DNA from 4 places in the Pradoshia sp. Z3_51 genome. Region 1 is predicted to be linked to each of the others. Evidence: riboswitches for the same ligand, from Rfam matches in the RefSeq annotation. Region 1 holds a riboswitch; each other region holds the start of a gene.
The links. A riboswitch is a leader RNA that binds a small molecule or an ion and turns the genes downstream of it on or off. The one in region 1 is predicted to bind cobalamin.

Region 1 (8,236 bases):
TGATAGCAAGAGATCTTCAATTTTTTTAACTCTTTGCTTAGAAACCGTAAAGTTCTTAACGCCTATATATGAAACATACTTCTCACCCTGCCAACTTACATGCCCTTCACTTGTGATGGTTGCCTGATAAATCGGGGATTTGCCAAGACATGATGTCCGCGAGATGGAAAATTCTTTAAACAACTTTATACTTCCTCCTATTAGTACAAACTGATTCTTTAGAGTGCTAGATATCTATATATTTATCACCGTGCTCACTTTTCAAACATTTTCCAAATTATAATAGGTCTACCATATATACTATGAAAGACCAATACCATTTATAATAAGCCAACTGACACATTAATTAAAGACCAAAAGTATCTATTTAAGGCTGGCTGCTACAAGTATAATATGAGTTAAATTTCCTAAATTAATATAGTTTTAAAAAAATATAACATACCTCTTTAGATGTTAGTTATCATTTTGCGGGAGAGTGTATTTTACATGGTGAAGAAATTGAAAAGAGAACAAGCTGATCTTTCTTGACAATATCGAGGAATGTTTCTGTATGGATTTCTGCCAATAAATTAAAATCAATCACTAAGCTACTATAACATATCTGTAAAAATTGATGTTTCAGATAAATATGCTAACTTTAATTTTACGAAAATTAGAAACAGCAATCTTTCTTTTGGACAAATTTTATCTGAAAGAAGTGCTGGCTCATAAGCAGAAAACAAACTATAAGAAAGCCCGACTTTTATTCAATAACACATTTACTTATACAGGTTCCGCAATAAGGATAAATCGATGATGTGTTACATCAAAGTACCCATCCGCCTGAATAATCTGGTGGATTATATATCATACATCCAATTAATGATCCAACTCAAAACTCGGTACTTTCCAAGGAATGGCTTTTAGATATAAAAGTACCAACATCATAAAACGTTGGATTGGATAGGCTTCTTGACTATAAACAACAGTCATATCATTCTTCCGGACTTCTTTCAGTGCTATTTCATCGTATTTTCCCCTTTAACAGATGATTTTATAAATCATTCTGTCAAAATGGGAGACCGCGGCATAGATTTCTCCGTTATTATTGTTCATATTCCAAATTTCGCATAATTATCCACCATCAATATCCATATTATATATATTTTATCATAATATAGAAAATAATTCGTGAACTTTTCCCGAGATTAAAAGGCACTCATTTTGTATATCCTATACTTGATGTCCTCAAAAGGGACATCAGAACGTATCCTACTGATGGGGTGATAAGCAATGAGTTATCGGAATCATTTAGATCCACACTCTTCTCTTTTTCACCATAACTGGACAAGGCGGAAGCGCTCAAAATCACAGGTTAACGGACATACTGCAATGTCCCAAACCAATATCATTTTGAGGAGCAATGCGAAAGCTCACCGCTGGTAAGGATGCCTTCAAGCAAAAAGACGCCGTAATGGCGTCTTTTTACATTTACAGTTCATCAAATCCATTGGTATCTGTTGTTTTTGTATATTGTCTTGATTTCTGCTCAAAGAAATCCGTCTTGCCTAAATCCACTTCCTGATAGGCAACAATCCATCTTAATGGATTTTTGTTCGAAACCTCTGGAAACGGAGATCTTCCATACCCCAATTGATTGCAACGCTTATTAGCCATAAACTGGATATATTGTTCGAGCTCAGCCATCGTAATTCCCTCGATTTTATTTCCTATAACTTTATAACCCCATTCAATCTCAAGCTCTGCAGCAGTTCGGAAGGTTTCAATCGCAAAATTTTTCAATTCTTCTGTATTTGTTTCAGGATGTTCAGCCAATATTTCTTTAAAAATCTTCTCAAACAGCCCAACATGGATCTGCTCGTCTCGATTTATATAATTAATCATCGTTGAAGTTGCCACCATCTTTTGGTTTCTGGCCAAATTATAAAAGAAAGCAAAGCCTGAGTAAAAGAAGAGCCCTTCTAGGATTACATCATAGATAATCGATTTAAGCAGATTTTCAATTGTTGGGTTTTCTGTGAAATCCCGATAGCCATCAGTAATAAAATCATTTCGTTTACGCAAAATCTCTTCGGTTCTCCAATATTCAAAAACTTCATCTTGCTTGCTTTTCTGGACAATACTTGACAATACATAGGAGTAGGAATGGTTATGAATGACTTCTTGCTGCGCCAGCATAATCATCAATGCATTCAGAGATGAATCGGTCAGATAGTCGGCGACTTTACTGGCATAGTCAGACTGGATACTATCAAGCAATGCCAACAAGCCTATAATTTTTAGAAAGGATTCTTGTTCAATTTCTGAAAGATTTGGAAATTGTTTCGCATCATTCACCATATTAATTTCAAAAGGCGTCCAAAAATTAGATAGCATTACTTTATATTTAGGATATGCCCATGGATAGCGCACATCATCCCAATTTAAAATATTTGAATTTCTGCCATTAACAATACCCGTTGAACTATTCGGTGCTTCCCGATCGACTAATTTACGTTTTTCCACTATTGTTTTTGTATCCATTATATTTCCCCCATCCTTATTGGCAGCTTTCGCATTCTTCTATAACAGCGCTTGAAGTAGAACGTACATAGTATGTTGTTTTTAATCCGGTCTCCCATGCAAGCAGATGCAAGTCTAATAAATCACGTGCTTTAATATCATTACGGACATACAAATTAAACGAGATTCCTTGGTCGATATGTTTTTGACGACGTGCATTTTGGAGAATGCTCCATTTTTGGTCAATTAAATAAACGGATTTATAATACCACATTGTCTCCAGATTCAAGTCAGGTACAGTCACTGGAATACGGTAATTCTTCTTCTCTTCGGAATATTCCCTTCTGAAAATTGGATCAATTCCGGATGTAGAACCGGCAATAATCGCAGTTGAAGAATTTGGTGCTACGGCCATAAGATAGCCATTTCGAATTCCGGATGTATGCACTCTATTTTTCAATTGACTCCAAGCATCTGAATCATAGCCTCTTTGATCAAAATAAGATCCGGTCTCCCAATCAGATCCTTCAAAAAATGGGTAAGCACCTTTTTCACCAGCTAAATCCACACTTGATTTAATCGTTAAATAAGCGATTTTTTCGTATAATCGGTTACAGTACTCAACGGCTTTCTCTGATTCCCAGGCAATGCCCTCAAGTGCTAATAAATGATGCCAGCCAAATGTCCCAAGTCCTATAGCACGATAATTTTTATTCGTTATATTTGCCTGAATGACCGGGATATTATTTAAATCAATGACATTATCAAGCATTCTCACCTGTATCTTAATTAAGCGTTCAAGGACATCTTCCTTTACAGCTTTGGCAAGGGAGATAGACGAAAGATTACAGACAACAAAGTCACCCGGTGTTTTTTCAATAATAATTTTCCCATCCTCGGTTCTTTGTTCAATAACTTTGGTAGCACTTTGATTTTGCATAATTTCCGTACATAAATTACTGCAATATATCATTCCTTTATGGCGATTAGCATTAGAGCGGTTGACCGTATCCCGATAAAACATATAAGGTGTTCCTGTTTCAAGCTGAGAAATCATGATCGCCTTAAACACTTCAATGGCAGGTATTTCTTTTTTGGAAAGCTGCGGATGATTGATACATTCAGTATATTTTTGTCTGAATTGGCCATCCCCTGCTTCTTCATCAAAATAATCTTCAAGAGAATATCCCATTACTTTTCTTACTTCATGCGGATCAAATAAATACCAGGTACCCCGCTCCTTGACCATTTCCATAAATAAATCCGGAATACAAACACCAGTAAATAAATCATGCGCTCGAAAACGTTCATCCCCATTATTTAAACGCGCTTCGAGGAAGGCAAATATATCCTTATGCCAAACATCCAGATAAACTGCAATGGCACCCTGTCTTTGGCCCAGTTGGTCCACACTGACGGCGGTATTATTTAATTGCTTCATCCATGGTATAACTCCTGAGGAAACACCCTTAAATCCTTTAATATCACTGCCTCGCGCTCTAATTTTCCCTAAATAAACACCTATTCCTCCGCCATTTTTAGATAGATTGGCAATATCGGTGTTTGAATCATAGATACCTTGCAAACTATCATCAACAGTATCGATAAAACAACTGGATAATTGGCCATAGCTTTTCCCAGCATTAGCAAGCGTAGGAGTTGCCACCGTCATATATAGATTGGATAAGGCCCAATATGCTTCTCTTATTAATTTGATTCGCTGTTCTTTAGGCTCATTCATCATTAATGTCATGGCAATAATCATAAACCGTTCCTGAGGAAGTTCATATAAGCTTCCATGATGAGATTTGGCTAAATAGCGATCTGCCAGCGTCCGAATGCCAATATACGTAAACAACTGATCTTTTGATGAATCGATGACTGCTTCGAGTTCATTGATTTCGTCTTCCGTATATTCATTTAACAATGCTGGATTATAAATCCCCATATCAGTCAATAGTTCAACAAGCTGATGAAAGCTCCCATATTTGTGTGTTAAATCATATCCCCGGCTTTTTGAAGCTTTATCATATAACTGGTCTAAATAAATAGTTGCCGCCACAAATGTCCAATCAGGCTCATCAGCAGAGATACGCTCTACGGCGCTTAGTACCAGTAAATTCACCAACTCTTTCTTGCTATAGTCAGACTTATACTCAAGTGCTGTCTTGATTTTTTCTAAGTATTCCTCTGCTGAATACATAGATGTATAGGAACTAACACATTCCTTTATGTATGTTTCTATGCTTTTTAAATTTATGACTTCCAGACTTGCATAGTTTGATTTGTAAGATACTGCCATACTAATTTCCCCCTTATTAATTGCCGATCTATTCAATCAAAAACTCCTGTAATGGTATAATTCTTTGATTTGAACTTCCACGGAACGGTAAAGTTATATCCCTTTTATCCAATTCGAATTTTCCATCAACCAATACATCACATAGATACAATAATTTTTGATAAGACGTATTTGGATGCGAGAGAATCTCCTCTAAAGTAAAACCGCTGTAAATCCAAATATTTTTACCGCCTTCCTTTAAAAGCCTTGCCAGCTTTACTAGCTGATCTGCCTGAATAAACGGTTCCCCACCCGAAAATGTTACATCCGTCAGCGAATTGCTCATTAATTCTTTATAAATATCTTCTATGCTAATGTTTTTGCCGTTTCTTCCATTCCAGCTTTCAGGATTGTGGCAACCTTTACACTGATGAGGGCAGCCGGCAAAGAAAACGACTGTTCTCATTCCTTCCCCATCGACAACACTGTCATGAATAATGTTCATTACTCTCATTGTCCATGCTTCACTCGATTCTTTTCTTCCTCGGCCTTGGCAGGATTCCATTTACTCATGTCCCCTACAAGATAACCGGTAATCCTTCTGATTCGTTCTATCTTCAACTCATCATCGTTATGGCAAACCGGACATTGTTTTTCAATATATCCTTTGTAATTACACTCAAGACATCGATCAACTGGATGGTTAATGGACCCGTATCCGATATTGCTTTTAGCCATTGTACGAATGATGATATCCAGCGCTTTTAGATTATGCTTTGGATCTCCATCAATTTCCACATACGTAATATGTCCCGCATTGCATAATTCATGGAAAGGAGCTTCCTTTTCAATTTTCTCGACTGTACGAATTGGGTAGTGAACTGGAATATGAAAGGAATTCGTATAATAGGCACGGTCCGTCACATTTTTAATAACGCCAAATTCTTTACGATCCCGTTTGACAAATTTTCCGCTCAGACCCTCTGCAGGGGTAGCGATTAAGGAAAAGTTCATATTAAACTCTTCTGCCGCGTTATCTGCTTTCTTTCTCATAAATGATACAATTTCATAAGCCAAGTCGTATGCTTCCTCATTCTCCCCATGATGATAGCCAGTCAAGGCTTTAACACATTCCGCTAAACCGATAAAGCCAATTGATAGGGTCCCCTGTTTTAACAGCTCGCCTACTAATTGTTCTTCCTTCGCCTTTTTACTGCCTCTCCAAACACCTTGTGTATATAAAAATGAAAAATGGCTCACTTTCTTTTTTGCCTGATATTCATACCGATCAAATAACTGCCTGATGGCAATATTACAAATTTCATTTAGTTTTACGTAAAATTGTTCAATCGAATTAGATTGCAGCGCCAGTTTTACGAGGTTAATAGACGTAAAGGATAAATTGCCTCGGCCTATGCTGTTTTCTATCCCATGACGATTTCCCATAACCCTTGTGCGGCATCCCATATACGCAACCTCGGAATGATGTGTTCCATCATAATACTGATAATTAAAGGAACTATCTATAAAACTAAAATTCGGAAACAGCCTTTCCGCAGTTGTTTCAAGTGCTAATTGATAAAGGTCATAGTTTGGATCAGACTCGTCAAAATTAATACCAGTTTTCACTTTGAAAATCTGGATTGGAAATATGGGAGTTTCCCCATTACCTAAACCTGCTTTTGTAGCTAATAAAAGATTTCTAACAAGCATTCTGCCCTCTTTTGTTGTATCCGTTCCATAATTCACGGATACAAATGGAACTTGTCCGCCTCCGCGTGAATGCATGGAATTACAGTTATGGATAAATGCTTCACATGCCTGATAAACGGAACGCTCCGTTTCCTTCCATGCTGTTTGATGAAGCAACACCTCATTCCATTCACAAGGATATTGCTTCAAACGTTTCACATGTTTTTTAAATGTTTTCTTTACATAGGGGGCTAGGTCCGCATCAAACATCGGAAACGATTGGCCGCCATGCTGCATATTTTGATTAGCCTGTATAATGATGGAAGCAAGCGCCATTGCACTGCCAATATCCTGCGGTGGTCTCATGGTACCGTGACCCGTATTAAAGCCTTTCTCAAGAAGATTCCCCAACGGAATTTGGCAGCAAGTTGTAGTACCAGTAGCATAAAAATCCAAATCATGCGAATAAAGGAGATTTTCATCAATCGCATGTCTTGCTTCATCAGAAAGTAAATTCTCCTTTGCATAATAGCGAGCACTTTCACTCGCAAACTTGCCCATTTGTCCCATTGGAGAGGAGGCATTCATATTGGCATTTTCATTGATCAACTCCAAATTATTCAGATGAACTATTTCTTCAAATGATTTTAATAATTCGTCTACTGGAGTTTCTGTCAATTTACTCTTTTCAGTAACCATTGGCTTCATAATATTTCCCTCCACGCAAAAAATCCCATTGCCTAAAATAAGCAATGGGAAAAGAAATAATAACAAGATTGAACTGTTCAATATTGCTATTTCATCCGTTCCACCCTCATTGCTCCCGATAAAGGCAAACCAGTGAAAAAGGCAGGTCTCCTGACTCATGCTTCGCTTTACTCTAAGTCCTTCCCATAGATTTCTCTACAGTGGTTTACTTATTTCATCAGCATTTACAGTTGCGGGTACAGTTCCGGATTTTAACCGGATTCCCTATTAAGTCGTAATACGACACCTTAAACACGTTAAAATCAATATATAGTATTTTAGATATAAAATGATAACAACATATAGAATTATAAATCTTATATGTGAAAATAGCAACTAAAATTCCGACAATTTATTTAGGCAATTGCTGGAGAAATTGATTGATAAATGCTTCGGATTCCAATCGAATTCCAATGTATGGCGGATGAACACGTTTATTGGCTTCAAGAGGAACCCCCAACCACAATACTTTTTGGTCAAGGATGACAAATGTGAAGCTTGGCCCATTCTGAAGATGGATATCCGGATCCAAATAGGAATGGGAATCTGGAGAATACATCATCAGTCTTGTTCTTGAGTTCCTCGTCTTCACTCTTTGAACAAAATCCGATGATAACACACTGGAATTTGGCAAGGAAAGGATAATGGAAGATTGGGCTTTTTTTAAATCCTGATAGAACCCTTCCAAATTTCTTGCATAAATCCATTGTAATTTTGGATGATGGTTGGCAATCCATTTGCCTATTTGATCCATATTGACCATTTGATTCCGTTTCATTTGATATTGAACGAGCTGATGAAGAGTTTTTGTATGCGAAACTTTTGATTCTATAAACTCCACATCGCTGACATGAATCAGTTTCCCTTTTGTTCTGGTAATTGCAACATTTAACAGCCGTTCACTTTCCCTGCCCGTTAAAAGCATCCCTGCCCGATTTTGCGGATAACTATCTACACTATCAAATACCATTACTTCCCGTTCACTTCCCTGGAAACGATGGACAGTGGCAGCCA
Region 2 (8,236 bases), on a different contig from region 1:
CCACCTATATTCACTTTATATGTGTAAAAGAGACCATCCTGATTTCCTTTTAATTTAGCCGTCCATGTCCCCTTTTTATCCGACTTCATCGTAATTTCCTTGCCCTTAGGATCATTCCAATTTTCATAAAGAACGAGCTTTGCCTCTTGAGCTGTTGGAGCCCATAAACGGAAGTTGGTCGAAAAACGTGAGTAGGTGTTCCCAAGATCATTGCCACCATAATAATACTGGCGATCAAACTCCTCTGTCCGCACCACTCCTCCTATCTCAACAGCCCGCTCTCCATAGCCCTCAATTCTCACGGCATAGCTTCCACGCACATCAAGCTTCTTGTTTGTTTTTATCGTAAACTTATTTGTTACTGAGTTATTCCCTTCCTCAGGAATAATTGCTTGAATGGGTGCATTTTCAAGCTCAATCACTGTTCTGTTTATATCAAGTGGATTATTTGTCGTGACAGTGATTTCTGTAAAGCTGTCCATCGCTGCCTTTTTGATGCTCGGCTCACTGTTTGGTTCTGAATAGTACACTTCATCATCTCCTGAAATAATCCACACCTCCGCCTTTCCATCCTTTATTCCTTCAATCCAACGGTCGCCTCCATCTTTTTCCCATGAATCAGTACGAATAATAAAGCCAACCCGCTCATGAAGTCCCTCCAGTGTAAATCTCGCAACCTTTCCAAATGCATCTTCTTCCTCAAACTGTTCGACATGACCTTCTCCATTTTCAGGCCATACCCATAGATTCCAATCCTTTGCATCATCATTTTCCTGATAATGGATGACAATCTCCGTGTTTCCATCTTCTGCTTTTGCACTTAGCTGAGGGAGCATTGTCAATAACAAGCAAAATGTGCCTAGCCACGCGATAATTCTCTTCTTTCTCACAGACATCTTCCACTCCTCCTTCATTCTTCTCTTAGTAGGCAAACGATTGCATAAATTCATATATGTAATCGTTTTCATAATTACACCCTTCCATTCTAGTAAACTAGCTTTCTGAAGAACAGTTTACGTTTTCCTATTTTTAGAAGAATATGATTCAGAAATATGGACTTTATACCTATACCTTCATATAAAATACACGAAAGAAGATTTTCAGGCAGTTGAATCATTTTCCCTTACCAAAAAGATCCGTAATTCTTGAATAAGTCCTCTTTGACAGAAGGAAAGTTGCCCATCAACATACAAATGTCATTAATTATATGTATCTGCTACTATATTGCAGAATTCTCTTACATAATGGAGATATTTTTCACCCCAACAATAATCTGATTATTGATTACGAAGACATATTATCCCCCAAAGAATAATCGTGAAATATTCTAGCCATATTCTTAAACTCATGGCCCACCTGAAACATTCTTTGTACTTAAGTAAACTGAAGTACTTTATATTTTAAATCAACAAGCAACTAAGCTATCATTCTGTACACGAAGAAAGATGGTCTCTGCATCATACAGAAACCATCTACCCACCACGTAAAATTTTTATATGTTCAATAAAATGAAAATAGAACTAACTTTCTCTATTCATCATTGTTTAGGTTCATTTTTAACACATTCTATCAAAATAGATTCTCTTCTTCGTATGATTTACCTAAACCCCTATCTGAGTCAATATTTCAAAAGAGACAAAGCAGACAACTATTGAACTTCAAGATGAAGATCACCTGCTTTAACCTTTCCAGCCATTTTTAGGAGGCGGTGAATCGCAAGAGCAATCATAACAGGAAGCACCATCCCTATTCCTACATAGTTGAGGAATATGCCCATCCCTTGATTAGCTAAGATGTTTATCGGTGCAATCAACGAGCTTAGCCCCATCCCGCCTAGTTCATACGGTACTTTAAAATCAAAGACCATCGTAGCTATTGGCGCAGCAATTGCGGCAGCCGTAAACGCAGGTATAATGTAGATTGGGTTTTTTATCAAATTTGGAAACTGTACCTTTGGTGTCACGATTGATTGTGCAAGAAAGCCACCTAAATCATTATCTTTATAGCTCATTGCTGTAAAGGCTACAAATTGTACCGTACAGCCAATCAAGGCTGCTGCACTTGATACTGGGTCCAACTGCAGAGCAATCGCAAGCGCAGCTGATGAAGCTGGGGTCATTAATAAAAGACTAAATATTAAGGATAAGACAATCGATCCAATTAAAGGTGAGCCTTCTACAGAAGCTGTAATTTGTGCACTTATCCTTGTTAGTAATGGTGTTGTCACCGCTGCTAATCCAACTCCGGAAATCCCACCAATAAAAATAGCTGTAATCGGAATTGCCATAATGTCCAATTTTGTTTTACCAACCATCCTCTTGCCTATATATGTAGCGATGAGTGCAGCCAATACAGCTGATATAGGTTGTCCAGTGACAATCGTAAAAGCACCTTCTGCTGTTTTTTGAATAGCGGCTCCACCAACAGAGGCACATGCCATTGCACTAAATTGTACTAATGAGTTACCTCCAAGCTGATAGGCAATCCCTGCACCAAGAGCAGGCGCAAGCAAGACCTTTGCCGCTCCTCCAATAGTAAGGAATATTTGCCAATCAAAGTAACCCCCAATTGATTCGAATAATAGACCGATTCCTAATGTTACTAAAACGGCATTTGCGATTCCCGTAGATGCCTTATACATTCGATCAATAATATATTCTTTTCTCTTCATCCCCATCGCCCCTTAGTAGTTAATTAAATATTCTGAAAAATAAAGGTGTTATGTTTTCTTTTTTCTGCATCCTTCCTTTATTGGAGATATTAGTATTTAGATATATTAACACAAATAAAATATAAATAGCAAAATATTTTGAAAATTTAATATAAATAAGTAAATTTGTACTTCGAAATAATTCCATAACGCTTTTATCAACTAATTTTCCCGGTTTATATTAAACTTTTAACCCACAGTTATAGTTGGTTTCTGGCATATTTTCCTTTTTCACTCTCCACTTTCCACAGCCTATAATTCTATTTTTAAATATAATCTAGTTTACACATTTTTATTTATGAATACTTACTAATAATTTCAGTCATAAAGTATCATACAAACAGACAAATATACAAAACTTGTTCTACCTTTTAAGCAGTGCGAAGTATCTATGAATGATTTAGAGGATTTCTATCTAAAATAGGTGCTACATCTAATCTTTTTGGTCCAAAAAAAGGATTTCCGCACTTTTACGGAAATCCTCGCTCTTCTTTATAATGATAATGTTAACTTGATTGTCCCATCATTCATCTCATACGATTTAATTTTTCCAACAGGTATCTTTTTGACGATACCCCAGGAATTAAAATCCATTTTAATCGTCTGATTTGTGTAATTTGAAAATGGCGGACTGTTAAAAATTTTAATTTCATCTATCTTTATATCAATCGGCTTCATACTCTCAATTTCAAAAATAATCACTCTTTTTTCCATATGAATTGGTTTCAGGCTTATCATATATGAAACATTTTTATCTGTTTTACCTCGAATGTTCAAATGGCCTGTTGTTATTTCTACTTTTATATCTTTTTGGCCAGACTGTCTTTTTATTAGTTGTTCTAACATTACTGGCTTAATAGGAACGGTCACTCCATTTTTACTTATTTCGTTAAATTTCTGTTTAAATTTATCCAGCACGGTGGCACTCCTAAAGTATTTAGTTTCCGGTTTAATTAAACTCAAATTTTACTTCTGCTTGTTTCTTTTTAATATAACTTAATCGTAACATGGCTAGAATTACATTCCCTACTAATGTGTCCTCTTTTCATCCATAAAAAAGCACGATTCTTTCTTTGGTTATGAAAGAATCGTGCTTTTCTTTTTATCAAATCATACATTCTCTCTTCATTAAAAATGGATAACAAGATCTATCTAACTCTATTATTTTAGATGTAGGCTTAAACATTCATTTCTTTTTCACAGCATATGATTTACTGACAAAAGGAATTTCCTGTATGCCGTTCACCTGATTTACATAAACAGCCATCACAAAACAAACATTTGCGAGCAATCCTAGGAAATCAAATAAGATGTCTAGCACTTCTCGCTCTTCACTAACTTTATGCAGGGCACGATAGGATTTCTTGGCCTCACTGCGTACGACATGAAGTGCGCATGCAGCGTTGCTTCCTTGCGGTAATACGAATTGTTTTACCTTTTCCCCTGTTTTCTCAACATAAAAATCATATCTATCACTCAACCACTGTAAATCTGCTTCAGTTATCGCCAATTTTCCGCGCACAGAACCGTTCACATGATAGCATAGCGCTTGAACCTTACGAAGGTCATCAATGACTGCTTGCTCTTTCTCAGTCAATAACGGGAAAACAGCTCCAAGCCTTGTGGTTAAACTATCAGTGCGAATCTCATAATCAACTAAACAGCTTTTTTCTCTCATGAATGGATAACTGGAGTAACGCCAGTCTTTTTTCAAGGTTCATTCCCCCTTATTTAAAACTTAGGTTTTAGTATGAAATAATGGTAACTCCGCGACGCCTTCACATAGAAGGCCATCGCACATGAATTCTTCATGCCTCCCCTTTTATATCTATGGCATAAGGAATCATCTGCCTTTTTCCAAAATAGGAATCATTGTATGTATACGTATGAGTTTTAAAAATACGCATCAAGTTAAGATCCGTAATGACTTGTTCGGGTTCCCCTGCTGCAACGAGTTCTCCATTTCCCATAAGTATGAGTCGATCACAATAGCGAGTGGCTAAATTAATATCATGGATGGCCGCGAAGACAGCCTTTCCCTCTTTTACAAGCTCCCGGATGACCTCGGCAATTTGGACCTGATGATAAATATCCAGATCTGAAGTTGGCTCATCCAACAAAATAACCTCAGAATTCTGAGTGATGGCTTTAGCTAAGAAAACAAGCTGACGTTCTCCTCCTGATAGGGATGTGATATAACGGTCTCTCAAATGATGAATTCCTGTTTGTTTCATCGCTTTCTCTGCCAGTTGAGTATCATCTTTTTGTGAGAATTGCCATTTCTTCCGATGCGGATGCCTTCCCATAAGTACTACCTGACTCACTGTAAATTCATAGTCAAGGACCGTGCTTTGTGGCATATAGGTGATGGCTTTGGCCACTTCAAGAGTAGTCATCTCAGAGAGAGTTTGATTCTTGAATTCTATTGAACCTGCAGTTGGCTTTAACAATCCAGCCATTAAACGAAGCAAAGTAGATTTTCCGGTACCATTCGGACCAATCAAGCAAGTGAACTGGTTAGTTTCCAAAGAGATATCCATTGCTTTTAAAATCACCTGCTTCCCACGACTAAAGCTGAGTTTCTCCACATTCAAAACAGCTGCCATCTCATAGTTCCCCCTTCTTTTTATTCTTTAAAATTAAATAAAGGAAAAACGGAGCGCCGAAAAAAGCAGTGATAATACCGATTTGAATCTCAGCAGGCCTGATGGCCAAACGGGAGATTAAATCAGCTATAATTAAGAAGCTCGCTCCCCCAAGGGCACTGGCCAACAGCAAATTCCAATGGGAGGGCCCAATGATCATACGGATCATATGAGGGACAATCAAACCAACAAATCCGATGGCTCCTGTTAATGAAACACTCATTCCAGTCACTAATGAAGCAGTAATTAACAACAGATTACGGGTTCGCTGAACAGAAATCCCCATATTTTGTGCCTGTTCTTCACCCAGCAGAAAGATATCCAAGTCGTTTGCATAGTACAAAAAGAGACAAATCGAAAATAAAACAGGGACAATCAATAGTTGCACATGACTCCAATCACGCCCGTTTAAGTTTCCCATCATCCATTGGACAATCTGCTGCATTACTCCTGCATTCGAAAAAGAGATCAGCAGGGAAGTACTGGCTGACAAAAATGAACTAATCGCAATACCCGTCAGTAGCAACGTCAACACTGAAGTTTTTCCATTGTTCGTCGCAATCAAATAGATTGTAAACAGTGTCAAGGCAGCCAGGATAAACCCCATTAACGGGACGAAAAGAGAATGGACAGCTGACAAACCAAAATAGATGGCCAGCACTCCTCCGAACGCTCCGCCTGAAGATACACCAATAATTCCCGGATCAGCCATCGGGTTGCGAAAAACACTTTGCATCACAACTCCCGATATAGCCAGACCTGCCCCAACTAATCCAGCTACAACAACCCGCCCCAGGCGAATCTGAACGAGGATTGTTTCATACATCGGGTTATAGTCAAACTCTATAAACGGAAGCAATGAGAGTAATACTTTCACAGTTTCCGTAAATGGAACGATGACCCCGCCATACATCGTTGCTAAAAGCAACGATGCGAGCAAGGAACAAATCAGGATTATGAAAATAAGTACCTGTTTAGACTGTTTAAAAGCCATATTATTCTCCATAAACAACTTTATAAATATCTTCTGCTCCCTCAATCACAAAATGGGATGCCGTTGTTAAATTTGCACTGTCTATTACATGCACTTCATTATTCTTAAAGGCCTTCACATTTTTAAGAGCCGGATCCTTTTTCCATTCCTCGACGAATGTTGCTTTTGAGCCATCATACTGCCAATCACTTGTAATAATCACATCTGGATTTAACTCAACTAATTTTTCCTTTGAAAGATTCGGATAATCAGGATACTCTTCACCGGTAATGCCCGCTTCTGTAATGGCATTTATCCCGCCTGCTAAGGTGATGATTTCTCCTATTGTAGTATTCTCAGTAACTGAAGAATTTTGCTGTGTCCAGTAAACCACTCGTTTTTTATCTGTTTGTGCTTTTGCTTTCGTTTGTAAATCTGACATCCTCTTTTTGACATCAGCTATGATTTCTTCTGCTTTATCTTCTTCGCCAACAATGGTACCAACCTCCATTAGACCCTCCAATACACCTGATATAGAGGAATCATCTTTAAGTTGGTAGGTGGTGATGTCTGCAGCATCAATTTGTTTAAGAACCTCAGGATCTACATAGGAAGGAATCAGCACTAAATCAGGCTGAAGTGACAGCACCAATTCAGATGTAACTGATTCAATTTTTGTATCAATTCCATCTGTTAGATCTGCTACATTCGAAATCCCTGAGTCTGTCGACATTTTCGTAACCGCTGCAATCCGTTCCTCTTCTGCCAATGGCAATAAATATTCATCAATGGCCAACGTTGTTGAAACAATCCTTGAAGGTTTTTCTTTTATTGTTACCTTTTCTCCACGACCATCTGTCAGTGTTTTCGGATACTCGCTAGTTTCCTGGTTTGTTTCATTTTTCTGGTTGTTTACTGTCTCATCATTTCCGCATGCAAACAATGCAAAAACGGATAAGAACACCAAAAGTGATAAGCTTGCAATCTTTTTCATCTCACTATTCTCCCTTTTCCAAAATTTATTATATTTAGCGAATTCACGCTGAAATATTAAACATAAAAAAGCCTGTCTTCCCGGTTAAGGAAAACAGGCTTGATTCATGCACAGACAAAAAAACGCTGTCAAAATCAGCGCAAAGACACAATCATCTCTACGTTCGCCATCCCTTTTCCCACCGAAAAGTAAGCAATACACATTCATAAGCAGGTTTCCTGACTCTGAGCTTCACTTTACTCTCACACCTTCCCTCATTTAAAGGTGGTCACGTGATTTCATCAGCTCTTACAGTAGCGGGGGCTGTTCCAGATTTACACTGGATTCCCTTTTACCTCACAATAGTGAGCACTTATGATTGTTTTAAATTTTCGTATTATTAATATATCATGTTGAAAATGTAAACGGAAGATATTTTCGATATATAGGAATTCTCATAAATATAAACAAGTGAAATGACTGTTTTAATTGACCAACTGAATTACACGCATCTTCTAGTCGATCTATCACTTTTATCACCATCCAATATATGGATTCCCTTTCTGTCCAACCCATATATCGGATTGCTCTAACAACGCTCCTATTTTAAGAAGCCAATCTTCCCTTCCCTTTGGAGCCATCAATTGCACTCCAAGGGGTAAGCCAGAATCTGTCATATGAACAGGCAAGCTAATCGCAGGCTGTCCGATGATGTTCGCCAACTGTGTAAAAGGCGTATACGTTAAACTTGGTTTAAACATTTCATAGACCATTGCTAACTGTTCAGAGGGTTTTAGTTCATTTACTTTCAATAACTGCAAGCTCTGTTCATCCGTATGCGTCAATTCGCCCACCTTTGGAGCTGAGAAAGCTGTTGCCGGCGTCAAATACAAATCATAATCCTCATTGAACCTGGCCATTTGTGCAGCTGCCGT
Region 3 (8,236 bases), on a different contig from region 1:
CAGTGATGTACCCGTTGGTTCATTTCTTTCAGGTGGAATTGATTCTACAATCATCGCATCCATAGCTAAAGAATTTCATCCTGGAATTAAAACATTCTCAGTTGGATTTGAACAGAATGGTTTCAGTGAAATTGATGTAGCTAAAGAAACAGCTGACAAGCTTGGGGTAGAGAATATCAGCTATATTATATCGCCGCAGGAATATATGAGGGAACTGCCGAAAATTATGTGGCATATGGATGACCCGTTGGCAGACCCCGCTTGTGTTCCTTTATATTTCGTGGCAAGGGAAGCGCAAAAGCATGTAACGGTTGTTCTGTCAGGTGAAGGAGCGGATGAATTATTCGGAGGATACAATATTTACCGTGAGCCTCAATCCTTAGCCATATTTAATAAAATTCCTGTACTTATGAAAAGAGCGCTAAAAAGAATTGCTGCCATGATGCCTGAAGGGGTAAAAGGCAAAAGTTTTATAGAGCGCGGCTGTACGCCGATTGAAGAACGCTATCTTGGAAATGCCAAGATGTTTATGGAGGAAGAGAAGGGGCAATTATTCAAATTATATAAATCAAAGCTGGATTATACTACGATAACACATCCGTTCTACGCAGAAACACCCGAATATGATGATGTGAGCAGAATGCAGTATATTGATATTCATACATGGCTGCGCGGAGATATATTAGTAAAAGCTGATAAGATGACGATGGCACATTCTCTTGAGCTTCGAGTGCCATTCCTTGATAAAAAAGTATTTGAGGTGGCATCCGGAATTCCAACTGATTTAAAAACTGCTCATGGAACGACCAAATATATACTTAGAAAAGCTGCAGAGGGAATCATTCCTGACCATGTATTAAATCGTAAGAAACTTGGTTTTCCAGTCCCTATCCGTCATTGGTTAAAAAATGAAATGTATGAATGGGCGATTACAATAATAAAAGAAAGCCAAACAGATCATTTGCTGGATAAGCAAGTCATTATGAATCTGTTCAATAATCATGTTACAGGTAAAGCGGATAATAGCCGTAAACTATGGACTGTATTGGTATTTATGATATGGTACTCTGTATATGTCGAAGAAAAATATCCTTTCCAGGCATTAGCTGAAAAGGATATGATAAGTGACCCAATCCATTAATCTTTATAGGTTATAGCCTGTTTTCCCATTTGCACCCACGCTTTTTCAAAATCAGCGGAGGGTGCTTTTTTATTTTTAATTCCTGTTAAGGGATCGTTAAAATAAATATAATGCTGATCATATCCCGTCACTACGACAGAATGCTCCTTATAAGTAATCGATATTTTCCCATTTGGTGTTTTCCAAGTATGGAAATAGGATGGATCCAGTTTTTCATAGGCTGTATTTATGATAACCCAGACGGGCCGATTGGTTGAGAGATACTTTTTGATTTGGTTGAAATCTCCATTGGTAAAATCGATTATTTTGCCAGGCATATAATGCTCAGCAAGTTTTTTTATAGGCTTATGATACACTCCGAGGCCAGGTTTATTAGTTGAATACATATCTCCAATAAATCCATCATTAGGATCACCGTAATGGATTTCACCATTTATTTTTTTTATTTTAGCTGGATTTTTTTTTATTTGCTGGGCAAGTTTTAATTTATCAGCATCCAATCCGGAATATTGAAGAAGCATAGCCAGGCTGGTTACTTCACATCCTCTTGGGAGCTCGGGCTGCTGTTTAACGATCGGCACATCAAGAAGTACTTTATCTTTGGCAGGAGGTTTTGCAAGTCGATTATCTTTGGTAATAGAAGTTGTTAAGCTTACTGACTTATCAATCATATTATTAATTTGATGAGCAAAGGAGTAATTTGAGTTATAGACCTTCCAGCCAGTATACAGGAAAGTGCCTATCAAAGAGATAACAATCAAAATAGATAGTGGCTGATATTGACGCCATAGGACCAAAATGATTGAAATGATACTAAATAACATGAAAATCAAAATGAAAGTATTCATAATCCTACTCCTGAAATTGATTTTAAAAAGGTGTATCATTTATAGCTAAATAATAAAGGGAATGGGTATACAATAAAGAGTATACCCTAATGAGGAATGATAATTAGTTATTCTCTTTTAAAGGTTGTATACTTGAATAATAGCGTGCTTTTTCTGCGTATTCCTTATTTATTCTTTCCATGTCTTTACGATCATCATCTGTTAATTCACGAATTACTTTAGCAGGTCTGCCGAAAGCGAGTGTGTTTGGTGGGATTTTTTTACCTTGAGATACTAAACTGCCTGCACCGATGAAGGCACCTTCTCCTATTTCAGCTCCGTCAAGAATAATGGAGCCCATCCCAATCAAAGCATTTTTCTCCACATGGCAACTATGGAGAATGACTTGATGGCCTATCGTTACATTATCTTCCAGTACTAATGGGTTGTTGGGACTTTGATGGAGGACTGAGTTATCTTGAATATTAACATTTTTACCGATAATCACAGGAGCGACATCACCTCTAATGACTGTGTTAAACCAAACACTTGAATTTTCACCGATTGTGACATCACCACTGATAACTACATGATCCGCTAAATAAGCAGTTTGATCGATGGAAGGAATTTTATCTATATATTGATATAATTTCATTACAAAACCTCCGTTTTCTACTGTAAAATAGATAGTTAATAAAAGTGTACATATAAAGCGGTACAGTGTAAATAAAATAAAGCTAAACATCATACAGGAGGAGTTCATCTATGAAAAAGTGGGAAGCTGAGGGGAAAGCCTATGGTGTAATCGTGATTGTTCACGGCGCCATGGAGCATTCAGGCAGATATAAATGGTTAATTGAAAGATGGCTATCAGAAGGGTATCACGTAATTATTGGAGATTTGCCAGGTCAGGGAATGACTTCACGTGCAAATCGAGGGCATATTGATTCATTTGAGGATTATATTGATGAGGTTGATTCATGGGTGAACGAGGCTTATACATTTGGTTTGCCTGTATTCATGCTGGGTCATAGCATGGGAGGACTCATCATCATTAACATGCTTCAACTTAAAGAATATAATTTAGCGGGTATTATCCTATCTTCACCATGCTTTGGAACATTAATTCATCCTCCAAAATTACTTGAATCCATGTCAAAGGTTTTAAATCTTGTTTATCCTACATATAAAAAACCTTCAGGATTAACGGTTGAAATGGCAACGAGAAATCCAGAAGTTATTGAATTTGATTTGAACGATTCACTCTACATCACAAGTGTATCAGTCAGATGGTATCGTGAATTAATTTCAGCTATGAAGGATGCCTTTGATTTTGATGAGGATTTCCCGGATATTCCTGTTCTTGTTATGCAGGCAGGGGACGACAAAATAGTGGACAAGGCTATGGTTAGAGAATGGTTTAACTACTTTCCGGCATCCGAAAAGCATTATAAAGAATGGCCTAAGCTGTATCATGAAATATTTAATGAGCCAGAGAGAGAAGATGTATTTCTATATGCAAAGAGCTTTATTGAAGCGAGATTGCGCAATATAGGGTATATCGTTTAAGGGGTTAGGAGATGGGACACAAATGAAATTACCCACTAGTGATATCAGCTTAGTAAAGAATGTATACAGAAATGTATTTCCAGTTGTTCATCGGGAACTCGCGAGTTGGCAGGCAAAGGCAGAAAAAATCCCTAATGAAGAGCTGCGTACACAGGCCTTATCCAGTATTGCCCACAAAACTTTTCATTGCGAGGGTGGTTCTATATTAGCTCTCGCAGCAGGTGAAAAAAAAGATGATGTCATTCGATTTATTGTTGCGTATCAAACAATCAGTGATTATCTTGATAATCTATGTGACCGCAGTACCTCACTTGATCCTAATGATTTTACGCTATTGCATCAATCTATGAAGGATGCTCTTAATCCGGAGGCCCTGACGAGAAATTATTATGAACTCAGAGAGGAGCAGGAAGATGGCGGGTATTTAGTCGAGTTAGTAAAAACCTGTCAATCTGTTCTTTCAAATATGGTGCATTATCAACATATCGAGCCTTTTTTGAAAAAGCTTTGCACCTTTTATTGTGATTTACAAATACATAAGCATGTTACGTGGGAAGAACGGGTACATAGATTAGAAACCTGGTTCAATGAAAATAAACAGCAGCTTCCAGAAGGTTTGTCATGGTATGAATTCAGTGCTTGTGCAGGATCTACTCTGGGCATCTTTTGTTTAGTTTCATATGCAGTGCGTGATAATTTTACTGAACATTTGGGGAAAGACATATATGAATCTTATTTTCCTTATGTGCAAGGATTGCATATTATGTTGGACTATTTTATTGATCAGGAGGAGGATCGCCAAGGCGACGATTTAAATTTCTGTTTTTATTACGAAACGGAAGAGCAACTGATTGATAGACTTTGTTATTTTGTTGAAAAAGCCAATTTAGATGTCACAAAAATACCGGACAGCAAGTTCCACAGCATGATTAACCAGGGATTATTGGGTATTTATCTAGCCGATTCCAAGGTGAAAGACCAGTTGTCGGTTAAGCAATATACTAAAAAAATGTTAAGCCTGGGTGGCCGTTCAGCGTATTTCTTTTATTGGAATAGTAAGCTGTATCATGCGTTTAAGAGAATGAAAAAGAATAGGCGAGTCTAGCATTCAATACTAAGGGGATGGAGCAGAATGGTGAAATTAAGTATTCTAGACCAGTCACCGCGCTCTGTTGGAGAGCCTTCAGAGCAGGCACTTGCTAATACGGTCAAACTGGCAAAATTGGCTGAGGAGTGGGGATACTCAAGATTTTGGGTCAGCGAGCATCATGATAGTCAAGGCTTGGCAGGATCTTCGCCTGAGATATTGGCTACATGGATTGCTGCTCAAACAGATAAAATAAGAGTTGGAACTGGCGGTGTTATGCTGCCTCACTACAGTGCTTATAAAGTAGCTGAAAACTTCAGAGTATTATCTGGTTTAGCTCCAGGAAGAATAGATTTGGGAATAGGCAGGGCTCCTGGAGGGATGCCAAGAGCAACGCGAGCGTTGCAGGAGGGGAGAGTACAAGAACTGCATCGTTTTCCTGACCAGGTAGATGAGTTATCCTGGTATCTCTATGATCAAATACCGGAATTGCATCCTCTATATGGGTTATCGGCGACACCTACCATTACATCTCCGCCGGAATTGTGGATGCTTGGATCTAGTTCATCCAGCGCAGCTCTTGCAGCCCATAAGGGTATACCCTATAATTTTGCTTTGTTTATTAACAGTGAATATGCTGAAGAAAATATGAAGCATTACCATGAAGCATTTCGACCTACAGAGTTAATACAGAATCCATCAGGTATGGTTACTGTATTTACAGTTTGTGCAGAATCGGACGAAGAGGCAGAATATCTGGCTGGTTCACTGGATTTATCGATGCTGTTTCTTTCACAGGGAATTATAAGAGAGGGAACACCTCACCCAAAAGAAATTAATGAAATGTCATTATCGCAGTTTGAGAAAGCTCGAATTGATTACAACAGAAGCAAGATGATTATCGGTTCTCCTAAAATGATTGGAGAAAAAATTAGAGAGCTGAGTGAACGCTTCTTTACAGATGAAATTATGCTTGTGACAATCACCCATTCATACGAGGCTAAAGAGAACTCCTTCAGATTAATTGCCAAAGAACTGTTGAAATAATAGTGGATTTGCCATTAGTCAATCAATCTATTAGAATAAGAATAAAATCTAATAAATCACTTTAAAAGTGCCTCGGTACACGAGGGTAAAAGGGAAAACGGTTCAAATCCGTTGCAGCCCCCGCTACTGTACTTACTAAATCACAAGTCTGATTTAGTAAAAGCCAGGAAACCTGCTTTTAGAGTTTTAGTACTTATTTTTCGGAGGGAGAAGTAGGCTTATTGTATTCACAGGCGTGAAAAAGTGAATCCTTAGCTCAATATCATCCTGAGCTAAGGATTTTTTATGTGTTGTAGCTTATAATCTTGTTTTAAAGTGCATGAATAATCCGAGGTTCGCCGCCAGGAGTAAAGAGGAATTGAAGTATAAGTTATGAATAATAAAAATAGAACAACCGGTATTTATTTTGGGAGTATCCTGTTTTTGCTGCTCGCTGCGTTGCTCGGCCTGTTTATAGGCAGCGTGGACATGTCATTTAAAGATATACTTGGGATTCTCTTGAAGAACGTGACCGGCCAGGAATCCTTCTATACAGGTCCAAAAAATATAGAAATGATTATTTGGAATATACGATTACCCCGGGTATTAATCGCTTTATTTGTAGGTGCCTCACTGGCACTTGCCGGTGCTGCCTTTCAGGGGCTTTTGCAAAATCCACTCGCTGATCCATATACTATCGGAATTTCTTCCGGTGCATCGGTTGGGGCAGTGATTGTTCTATTCTTTAATATCGAATTTGCTCTTTTTGGTCAGTTCACATTGCCGCTTGTTGCAATCGTGTTTAGTTTTATAACCTTGTTTATTGTATTTGGTATTACAAAGGCAGCTAGTGTTACCTATGCAAATGAGACCATTATTTTAGCCGGTATAATTATGAATTCATTCATTGGCGCTGTGGTCTCACTTATCATTGCGCTATCCTCAGGAGATCAAATGAGGGAGGTATTAAACTGGCTGATGGGCAGTGTGGCTATGAAAAATTGGGGACACGTCAGTATATTGATTCCCTTTTTTATTATAGGAGCTTCCATAATTTTATATCATTATCGTGAACTAAATGGGATGGCTCTTGGAGATCAATCCGCTCAATATAATGGTATCGATGTGAAACGAAAGAAAATAATCATTATTATCGGGGCTGGACTATTAACGGGTGCAGCAGTTGCCGTATCAGGAGCTATTGGTTTTGTTGGACTGGTTATTCCACATCTTGTTCGCCTTCTTGCTGGTGCTGATCATCGCCACTTACTGCCATTATCCATGATTATTGGAGGTGGATATCTCGTATTGGCTGACTTGATTGCACGTACGATTATCAACCCGCAGGAATTACCAATCGGTGTCATTACTGCCTTAATCGGTGCACCTGTATTTACAATCTTACTGATTAAAGAACGCATAAAAAGAAGGAATTTGACATGTTAACCGTAGAGAGCCTCAGTGCAGGCTATCATAAAAATAAGCAAGTGCTTCAGGACTTTTCTATTAAGGTTGAGAGCGGAGAATTTTTTGCTCTTCTTGGTCCAAATGGAAGCGGTAAGACGACATTGATTAAAAGTATATTGGGAAAAATGGAATATAAAGAAGGGACTTCAATCATTAATGGGAAAAGGACCTCATCCTATAAAACCGGAGAATTGGCTAAAATTGCTGCCGTGTTAAGTCAGGAACATATGGTGGGTATAGATTTTACGGTGGAAGAAATCGTACTATTAGGCAGGTATCCTTATCAGGAGAAGGGATTTTTTAATCATTACCGTAGTGAGGATTACGCAATTGTTGATGAGTGTCTTGCTCAGACAAACACGCTGAAATTTAAGTATACATACTTTTCGTCATTAAGCGGAGGGGAAAAGCAACGTGTCCTTTTAGCAAAGGCTTTGGCCCAGCAGCCAAAGCTCCTGTTTCTCGATGAACCTACAAATCATCTGGATGTAAAGCATACAATCGAATTGTTAAATTTATTAAAGAGGCTCCAGCTTCAAAATGGGCTGACGATTGTCGCCATCCTCCATGATTTAAACATGGCAGCTTTATATGCAGATAGATGTGCTTTGCTTAAGGATGGAAGGAAGGTGGCGGAGGGTGGAATAGATTTACTTTATGATGAAACATTGCTTTCATCTGTATACGAGGTAGATTTGGTAAGTCGCCCTCATCCTATTACGGGAACACCGCAGATCTTTTTTACCCCTGAGAACTATAAATGATTATATATAAAAAGTGTGAGCATCCATAAGCTCACACTTTTTTAACGTTTTTCGATAGCGATAATAAATGGCGGATTGTTTTTTTGATTCATAAATCGGTATTCCAGCACATGGGCCGTATCCTGTGGAAGCTCTGTAACGAATTTGATTAATTCGTCACGTTCAATGTCTCCGCCGGGATGACCGTGATAGATGACAAGAACTATGATGCCTTCAGGCTCCATAATTTTGAGTAATGACGTTACAGCCTGAATCGTAGTAGGAGCGGTTGTAATAATTTCTTTATCGCCGCCAGGCAAATAGCCTAAATTAAAGATTGCGCCTGTAACAGATTTGCCAGTTGGGATAAATTCCT
Region 4 (8,236 bases), on a different contig from region 1:
AGACATGGTGAGTGTACAATCCGCTGGTGTTTCTTCTCCTTCGACTACCTCTGCCTGACCATCGTGTATATTAAGCTGATAGATTCCTTCTTCGGAACCGGTGATTGTGAATTGATAGCGTGTCGTAATTCCTTGAATTGGCTGAGGATCGTTTTTAAGTGCTTCCTCAATTTTTTCAAAAGACTCTCTTAATGTATAATCTTCAATTGCTTTTCCCATTTTAAAATTCCTCCCTTTATTATTAAAGGATATTTTTTTATTTTTCAGTTTTATTTAGATGCAGCATTTTTGTCCTGTCGTTTCACCACCTCCTGAACGTATTTATAAAATCATTACACACGAATACCATATGGTTCATACAGATGACGCGCAATAATTAATTGCTGAATTTGATTAGTCCCTTCAAAAATGTCATAAATTTTTGCGTCACGATATAATTTCTCGACTAGATGTCCCTCAAGACCATATGGACCGAGTATTTCCTGACAGGCTGAAGTAACCTCCAAAGCAATCTTTCCACCATAGGCCTTACACATGGCTGCTTCTTTTGCATTCGGTTTTCCCAAATCTGCTTTCCAGGCAGCTTCCCAGGTTAACAGACGAGCTCCCTGAATTTTTTGCTGCATCTCTGAGAAGAGTCTCAGGGCTTGATGATAATGATTGCCGTGCTGAGGATATTCTCTTTTTACAAAATCCAATGTATATTCATAGGACGCTCTTGCAATTCCGGTAGCCATAGCTGCGATTATGGGCCTTGTGTTATCGAATGTTTTCATAGCAACCCTGAAGCCACCTGATCCATTCGCTTTATTGACATAGGCCTCTTCTCCACCTAAAAGGTTTCCATCCGGAACAAAGCAATCCTCAAACACAAGTTCTGCTGTTTCAGAAGCACGAAGACCCATTTTTTCCGCCAATCTCGAGCATGAGAAGCCGGGTGTACCTTTTTCTATAACAAATGCCCGGTGACCAGCCCTACCTAAATTGCGGTCTACCGTAGCAAATACAACAACCCAGGAAGCTCTTTTGCCATTTGTAATAAATATCTTCTGCCCGTTTATCACATAACCGCCGTCCACTTTAACAGCTGTCGTCTGTAAACCGGATACATCAGAACCTGCCTCTGGTTCAGTCAAAGCATATGCTCCCCACTTCGGTTTCTCATCTCTGGAGAAAATGGATAAAAAACGTTCCTTTTGTTCCGGTGTGCCGCTATGCTGAACAGGCGGACCTCCAAGCCCTGGCCCGGGTAGTGTCAAGGCAATCGCGCAATCTCCCCAGCCTAATTCCTCAGAGGCAATGACTCCCAATCGATTTCCTTGGCGCTCCTTCGCTTTTTTTAAATCTTTTTTCTTTTTATCATCATTGGACTCTCCAAAAGAAGACATGCTTAAAGAAATTCCGAGTTGATTTACTTTATCCAGCCAATCATCCGGTACTTTCTTTAATTGATCGGCAATCATGGATACCGGTCGCATTTCATTTTCAGCAAACCAATGGACCACTTCCTTAACTTGACTTTGATGTGGCGTCAACTCGTATGTGATCATTACTCATCCCCCTCTCCTTACCATACATGATCCAGTTTCCTGCCCTGATTTCTAAATCGCCCTCTTGTTCAAACCAACCGACTTGTGCCTGAGCGTCCCTCATCCACTTCTCAACAGGATGGTCCTGAACATATCCATGCCCACCAAGGAGCTGTACAGCTGAATCTGTTACATATCGAAGCGATTGATGGGCTTTTTTAAGTGCCTGGATACTGTGGAAAACAGCATCAGTTTCACCTTCATCAATTTGTTTTGCCGTATATAAAACAAGATGCCTTGCTGCACCCGTCTGGATAGCCATTTGTGCAAGGTTAAAAGAAACACCCTGGAATTTTGCGATTTCTACCCCAAACGCTTTTCTCTGGGAGGTATATTCAACTGTGTAATCAAGGGCAGCTGCCATAACACCAATTTCTTTTGCAGCCTCTAACGTACGTACACGGCTCAATGATTGATCCATCCAAGTTTCAGCTTCGGCACCACTAGCCAAAATATTGTTTTTGGAAACGCTTACTTCTTTAAGCTGAATTCTCGAAAAGCCGGCACTCAATAGCCCCAAGCGATAATCACCGTCAAGCACTCTCCAAGAATGATTATTGTCTTGATCTATCCAGAACAACACCGCTTCACCATTAGTAGCAGTTCCTGCAATTAATAGATATTCAGCCTTTCTGGCATTTTTCAGCGGACTCGTTTCTCCATCAATGATGTATCCATTGTCTATTTTTTTAATTTGGAGTTTATGTTGATTGGGATAAACAAAGGCGACTGTTGGGCAAATTCCCGTTTCACACTGAGTTTGATAAAAAGAAAATGCGTTATGATCCTCTTTTAGTCGAATAAACGATGCTCCCTCCCCGGCTCCTGGAAGCCCCTGAATAGTATCAAGGTCACCATAAGCAAGCGCCTCAACAATCTGTACCTGGGAAACGAGCGGCAATTCCAGGCCACCGTATGATTCAGGCAGTTCCAAATTTAATAATCCAAGGTCACTCAACTTTCTGACCACGTCCTCACTTACACCCTGATTTTTTTCCGTTTGCCTGGCATAGGGACGGATCTTTTTAATTGCAAAATCCTTTGCTACATCAACAAATGCCTTTTCTTCCTCACTTGGTAAAAAAGAAACCAACTTTCTCCCTCCTTCATATCAATAGTTTATTAATTTGAGAGACTGCTAAATGAGCGCATGACCAATCGGTTTAATAATCTAGCAAGATATTCTACATCTGTCTTTTGGTGATTTGGTTCCCGGAATTTTTGAATGACGACCTCATTGATTGCTCCAACCATTGCCTGAGAGATGATCCTAACTTCCTGTTCATTCACATTCTCCGGAAACTCCTGGTAAGCAAAAAAAAAGATAAGATCTGCGAAACTTTTAAGTGCTTCTCGTCTGACCAGTTCTACTTCGAAAGAAACTCCGACTGATTCGAGTAAAATAAAATTGGCAACAGCCTTATTGGAAAAGCAAATTTCCAAATAGCGAAGAATTCCGGCATATGCTTTATAACCAATGCGTGGTTCCCGTAAAGCTGCAAGCTTAATCTCTTCTGCAACTTCTCCAATCAAACTTTCACAAAGTGCAACAATCAAAGTCTCTTTATTGCCGAATTGTTGGTAGAACGTTGTTTTCGAGACATGTGCATACTCAACTATGTCCAGAACTGATGTATTCTTGTAACCTCTTGTAGTGAATAATTGCAGGGCTGCATATAGCATTTTATCTCTTGCTTCGGTCGGCAGGTCATTTACATATAACATTCTTATCATTCCAATCCCATGTGTGAGTACGAATACGTATTGGTATCATCATACCTACACAAAAGGGAAATTTCAACAAAATTGTTAGAAAATTTAATTTATTTTCTTCAACAAAAAAAGAGCCTCCCAAAGTAAAATGGGCGGCTCTTAAATGAAAATGTTTATTTAAATATTTCAGGATAGATTTTTTCAGCTATCAATTGCAAGCCTTCTGTTAAACGTGGTCCCGGTCTTGACACTGTGTCATTATCTACATCATAAACCTGCTTATTTTGAACGGCAGGTACCTCGGACCAAGCTTTTCTTCCATATACCTTTTCTTCTGGATTTTCAATATAATAGCCATATGTAGTAAGAATAACATCAGGATTGCGATCAATGACTTGTTCTTCATTCATTGTTACCCAACCCTCTTGATCAGCGGCAATATTCTCTGCCTGAATGATATCAAGCATTTCGTCTATATAGGTTCCGTTAGCCGCTGTATATAAATCCGGTGAGGAAGATACTTCAATCCAAACCTTCTTCTTATCTTTTATAGCACTTGCTTTCTCTTTAATTTCTGCTACTTCTTTTTTCATATCCGAAATAATTTCATCAGCTTTGTCTGATGTTCCGGTTGCTTTAGCAATCAATTCAATTGTTCCATATGCACCATCAAACGAATTGGCGTCAGGTACGATAATAACATCAATACCAGCTGTCTGGAATTGTTTAATGGTATCCTTAGCATTATTAAAATGACTGGCAGAAAGCAATAAAAGATCCGGATTTAATTCCAACACTTTTTCAATATTGATTTCTAACCCGCCGACCTTAGGTTTGTCAGCAGCTTCTGTAGGAAAATTACAATAATCTGATACACCAATGATTTTCTCTCCAAGACCTAGTGCATAGGCCGTTTCAGTATTGCTTGGCAGCAAGGATACGATCGTGTCCGGCTTTTCCTCAATCTTGATGCTTTCTCCGGATCCATCCCTTACCTCAACAGGAAAGGCTGTGGACGTTGATTCAGAAACCTCTTTCTTCTGGTTTGAGTCATCTTCAGTTGACGAACACCCAAACATTAACATAGATAGCGTAAGCATTAGCATAAATAAAAATAAATAGTTTTGCTTTTTTAGCATAGTTATTCCCCTTTCCAACATAATAAAAAAGCCTTAGCTCGAAAAAAGCTAAGGCGAAAATCCACATTATAATAACAGGATTGGACGCCTACTTTTCCCTCCGAAAAATAGTACATACAAAAGAAAGAGCAGGTCTCCTGGCTGACGCATCAATTTACTCTGATTTACCTTCCCATGCTCTAAACAAAGAGCCGGTGGTTTACAAATCATTTCATCCGCGTATACAGTAGCGGGGGCTGCACCGGATTTGCACCGGTTTCCCTATTATCCTAATAAATAAGGCACTCTTACACTATTCAATATTTATATTTTTTATATAATCAGCTATCTTCATTCTTCTTCATATTCAACATCAGTATGTTCCCTGCAAAATTGTAAAACCATCGATAATTCATCTTCCTCAAGCTCAAAATCCAAAATACTTTGTGTTTCACTTTCTATAAACTCATATTTTGAAATTTGGTCCTGATTTTCATCCATTACATATATAACACGCAACAGAAGACCCTTATCGGTATATAGTTCATCTTCCTCGGGAACGGAAATCTCCAGTACATATTCGAACCTTTCTCCAGAAAGGATACCAAACGGGTCTTCCAGTTTCTCAACTGTATAACTTTGTATCTCGATCATCTTTATCAACCTTTCTAAAATGCTTATGTCTATTATACATGTTCAATCTCTTTATTAAACATTTTACCCAATTATTCAACTCCGTTTAGGAATATTTTTTAACAAGAATCAAAAACTATATTAAAATCACTTAATCCATAGGAGTTTATTATGCGTACTCTATCTGTTCTCACATTGCTCATTATCCAGCTTCTTATTCCATCTGAAACATTTGCAAAGACAGCCTACCTCAGTTTTGATGATGGTCCCTCAAACATCACACAGGAAATCCTCGATATCCTCAAAGTTCAGGATGTTAAGGCAACCTTTTTTGTAACGGGAACAGCCAGCCCGGGACATATGTATTTATATAAAGATATCGTAAAAAATGGACACGCTCTTGGACTGCATTCCTATTCTCATAATTATTCCAAAATCTATCGATCCAAGGATACTTTTTTTAAAGACATTACTCAACTGGAAGAATTTTTGGAAAGGGAAGTAGGCGTAAGCCCGAAAATCCTACGATTCCCCGGCGGCTCCAATAACTATGTCGCAAAACAATATGCCGGGACTGATTTAATGGATCAATTAAAGACTGAGGTAATAAAAAGAGGATATAAATATTATGATTGGAACTGCGATGCTAACGATGGATTAAATCCTCCAATTCCAGAAAAAAAATTACTTAAATTAATTATGCAAGGGGTAGGTGAAAAAGAAAATCTCTATATCCTCCTGCATGATTTTAACGGCAATACAACAATCGTGGATGGGCTTCCGGAAATCATTCGCCGTCTGAAACATAAAGGATACACCTTTAAAATAATGGATGAGTCCACACCAACTTTTGAATTTTAAAAATGATAAACAATTGCTGGCCATCATTCTGTAACGCTTCTTTTCTAACTTGAAATAAGGTTTACATTATAAAACAAACGCCCTTATTTAGGGGCGTTTTGTTTTTTTATTCGACTACAATGTAATTGCCATGTTCCATATTGATTACGTATTCCGGCTTTGGAGGCTTACCTCCGTGCTCCTTGATTTTCGCTTTATGACCAGCGATATGCTCAGGACTCTTTTCCCATGCTTTCCATGCTTCCTCTGATTCCCAGCGGATAATCATGACAACTTCTTCTTCCCCACGCGTTGTTTTTTTCACTAACAACTCCCGACTTATAAAGCCTTCACGCTGCTCAATTAACGACGGACCTTGATCTGGCTTCTTTTTGAAGCGTTCCAATACCTTGCCTGAATTGCCCTCTGTCACTATCCATTTACGAATTTGAACAAACATACCTAATCGCTCCTTATTAAAGGAGCATGCCCCACTTGAGACATGCTCCTTGTTATGAAGATTATTTTAATTCATTTAAGATTTCATCTAATTTTTCTGCTTCAGTCGTTACACCGTTACTTGAGAAGTACCAGTTAACACCGTCTAAGTAGACAATTTTGCCTTCTTTGTAAGCACTAGTTTTTTTGATAATATCATTTTCAATATCTTTTTTAATTGTTTCTACATCAGAAGCAGTACGGTCGATAATTAACAATACTTCTGGATCAACAGAAAGGATTGACTCATAAGAGAAATCAGAACCGTGGGAAGATGCTTCGATATCAGTTGTTGCTGGCTTGAAGCCAAAGTCATTATATACATATGCGAAACGTGAATCTTCACCATTGTCGAAACCGGAGATTTTCTTGTCATTGTACATCGCTACCAATGCATTTTCATAACCAGCAGCTTTTTCTTTTACTGCATCAACTTTTTCTTGTAATGAAGCTTTCAATTCTTTGCCTTTTTCTTCTTTATCAAAGATTTGAGCTGCTAAATCAACTGTTTCATATACAGCCTCTATGTAATTATCATTGTCAGAACCAATGAAAATAACGTTAGGTGTGATTTCTTTTAATTGTTCATAAAATGGTGTTTGACGACCAGAGATGAAAATAACATCCGGCTCAGCAGCTGCTACTGCTTCAAAATCGATTTGCTTTAGTGTACCAACATCGGCAACACCCTCAGCAACATATTTTTCTTTTAAATGCGCTGGCATATTTCCTTTACCGCCACCAGCAGCTACGCCTACGATTCCTTCAACACCTAATGCATCAAGTGTATCTAAAAAGCCATAATCAAGAGCTACAATGCGTTCTGGCATTTTATCTAATTTTACTTCTTCAAAAGTAGTTGTTTTACCTTCTTCGTCTTCACGAGAATCGGTTAAGGAAGATACTGTCATTGGGAATTTAGAACTTTCAGTAGTTCCTTTTTCTTCTGTTTGTTTTGTCTCAGAAGAGTCCCCTGTTGTTGACTCATCGCCTGTATTACAAGCTGTCAGCGCTAATGTTAACGCCGCCATAGCAGTTAAAATTTTCCACTTCTTCATTCTTCGTTCTCCCCCTAAATATGTACTTCAATTGAAAACGATTATCATTTTCAATCGACATTCTCATTCTAAATGAGAATCACAAAATATGTCAACACTTTTGAAGTGTTTGATAATAATTTTATTATTTCATCTGATCCAACGAGAATTAGACATAGATGACTACGTATTCTTCTCGTGATTTTCTCCCCTTAAAAAGTTAAATATCAGATAAAAAATCCTTATCGAAAGAAATACTTAACAAAAAAAAGACTCCAAAATAAAATCTATTTTAGAGTCCTCATGGAAACTTAAGTGTATGACCCTTAACTTGAACAAGATTTTGCTGCTGTCAATTGTTCCAAAAATATAAGGCCAGAATCTATTTTAGAATCTAATGTGAATTAAAGTATACACATATACGACATCCATCTTGCTCTTGTACAGGAATATGCATGTCATATACATCACGCAAGGATTCTGAGTTAATAATCTCATGCGCTGGACCGTCCTTTATCAGACGCCCATCCTTTAACGCCACTATGCGATCAGAGTATACAGAAGCAAAGTTGATATCATGCAAGACAATTACAACCGTTTTCCCTAACTCATCTACCAGCTTGCGCAGTATTTTCATAATTTGCACAGAGTGTTTCATATCCAGATTGTTTAATGGCTCATCTAATAAAATATAATCCGTATCTTGTGCAATAACCATTGAAATAAAGGCACGTTGTTTTTGACCGCCTGATAACTCATCCAACAGCTTATCCTGCATATCTGTTAAATTTAAATACTCCAGTGCTTG

Region 2: another riboswitch for cobalamin. It lies ahead of AC4BHA_RS06690 (ABC transporter substrate-binding protein); the one in region 1 lies ahead of AC4BHA_RS01330 (anaerobic ribonucleoside triphosphate reductase).
Region 3: another riboswitch for cobalamin. It lies ahead of AC4BHA_RS09215 (FecCD family ABC transporter permease); the one in region 1 lies ahead of AC4BHA_RS01330 (anaerobic ribonucleoside triphosphate reductase).
Region 4: another riboswitch for cobalamin. It lies ahead of AC4BHA_RS12590 (ABC transporter substrate-binding protein); the one in region 1 lies ahead of AC4BHA_RS01330 (anaerobic ribonucleoside triphosphate reductase).

The regions. Positions count from the first base shown of each region.
Region 1 is NZ_JBZAJC010000001.1:287,818-296,053, forward strand. Features, by position in the region: gene AC4BHA_RS01305 (DUF6438 domain-containing protein) at 1-183, opposite strand, end outside; gene AC4BHA_RS01310 (YpzG family protein) at 1,273-1,425, shown strand; gene AC4BHA_RS01315 (ribonucleotide-diphosphate reductase subunit beta) at 1,471-2,523, opposite strand; gene AC4BHA_RS01320 (ribonucleoside-diphosphate reductase subunit alpha) at 2,540-4,804, opposite strand; gene nrdG (anaerobic ribonucleoside-triphosphate reductase activating protein) at 4,833-5,297, opposite strand; gene AC4BHA_RS01330 (anaerobic ribonucleoside triphosphate reductase) at 5,294-7,174, opposite strand; cobalamin riboswitch at 7,307-7,488, opposite strand; gene AC4BHA_RS01335 (DEAD/DEAH box helicase) at 7,575-8,236, opposite strand, start outside.
Region 2 is NZ_JBZAJC010000002.1:630,181-638,416, reverse strand. Features, by position in the region: gene pulA (type I pullulanase) at 1-896, opposite strand, end outside; gene AC4BHA_RS06715 (PTS sugar transporter subunit IIC) at 1,649-2,677, opposite strand; gene AC4BHA_RS06710 (hypothetical protein) at 3,203-3,628, opposite strand; gene AC4BHA_RS06705 (hypothetical protein) at 3,897-4,424, opposite strand; gene AC4BHA_RS06700 (ABC transporter ATP-binding protein) at 4,519-5,316, opposite strand; gene AC4BHA_RS06695 (FecCD family ABC transporter permease) at 5,318-6,349, opposite strand; gene AC4BHA_RS06690 (ABC transporter substrate-binding protein) at 6,351-7,322, opposite strand; cobalamin riboswitch at 7,514-7,693, opposite strand; gene AC4BHA_RS06685 (amidase) at 7,838-8,236, opposite strand, start outside.
Region 3 is NZ_JBZAJC010000003.1:433,092-441,327, reverse strand. Features, by position in the region: gene asnB (asparagine synthase (glutamine-hydrolyzing)) at 1-1,141, shown strand, start outside; gene AC4BHA_RS09240 (C39 family peptidase) at 1,138-1,989, opposite strand; gene AC4BHA_RS09235 (gamma carbonic anhydrase) at 2,093-2,623, opposite strand; gene AC4BHA_RS09230 (alpha/beta hydrolase) at 2,734-3,537, shown strand; gene AC4BHA_RS09225 (tetraprenyl-beta-curcumene synthase family protein) at 3,560-4,642, shown strand; gene AC4BHA_RS09220 (LLM class flavin-dependent oxidoreductase) at 4,670-5,671, shown strand; cobalamin riboswitch at 5,720-5,865, shown strand; gene AC4BHA_RS09215 (FecCD family ABC transporter permease) at 6,044-7,096, shown strand; gene AC4BHA_RS09210 (ABC transporter ATP-binding protein) at 7,090-7,881, shown strand; gene mnmM (tRNA 5-(aminomethyl)-2-thiouridylate-methyltransferase MnmM) at 7,923-8,236, opposite strand, start outside.
Region 4 is NZ_JBZAJC010000006.1:14,649-22,884, forward strand. Features, by position in the region: gene AC4BHA_RS12570 (SCP2 sterol-binding domain-containing protein) at 1-219, opposite strand, end outside; gene AC4BHA_RS12575 (acyl-CoA dehydrogenase family protein) at 333-1,550, opposite strand; gene AC4BHA_RS12580 (acyl-CoA dehydrogenase family protein) at 1,510-2,682, opposite strand; gene AC4BHA_RS12585 (TetR/AcrR family transcriptional regulator) at 2,712-3,323, opposite strand; gene AC4BHA_RS12590 (ABC transporter substrate-binding protein) at 3,476-4,441, opposite strand; cobalamin riboswitch at 4,552-4,745, opposite strand; gene AC4BHA_RS12595 (DUF6509 family protein) at 4,772-5,074, opposite strand; gene AC4BHA_RS12600 (polysaccharide deacetylase family protein) at 5,225-5,914, shown strand; gene AC4BHA_RS12605 (antibiotic biosynthesis monooxygenase family protein) at 6,021-6,353, opposite strand; gene AC4BHA_RS12610 (siderophore ABC transporter substrate-binding protein) at 6,415-7,449, opposite strand; gene AC4BHA_RS12615 (iron ABC transporter ATP-binding protein) at 7,823-8,236, opposite strand, start outside.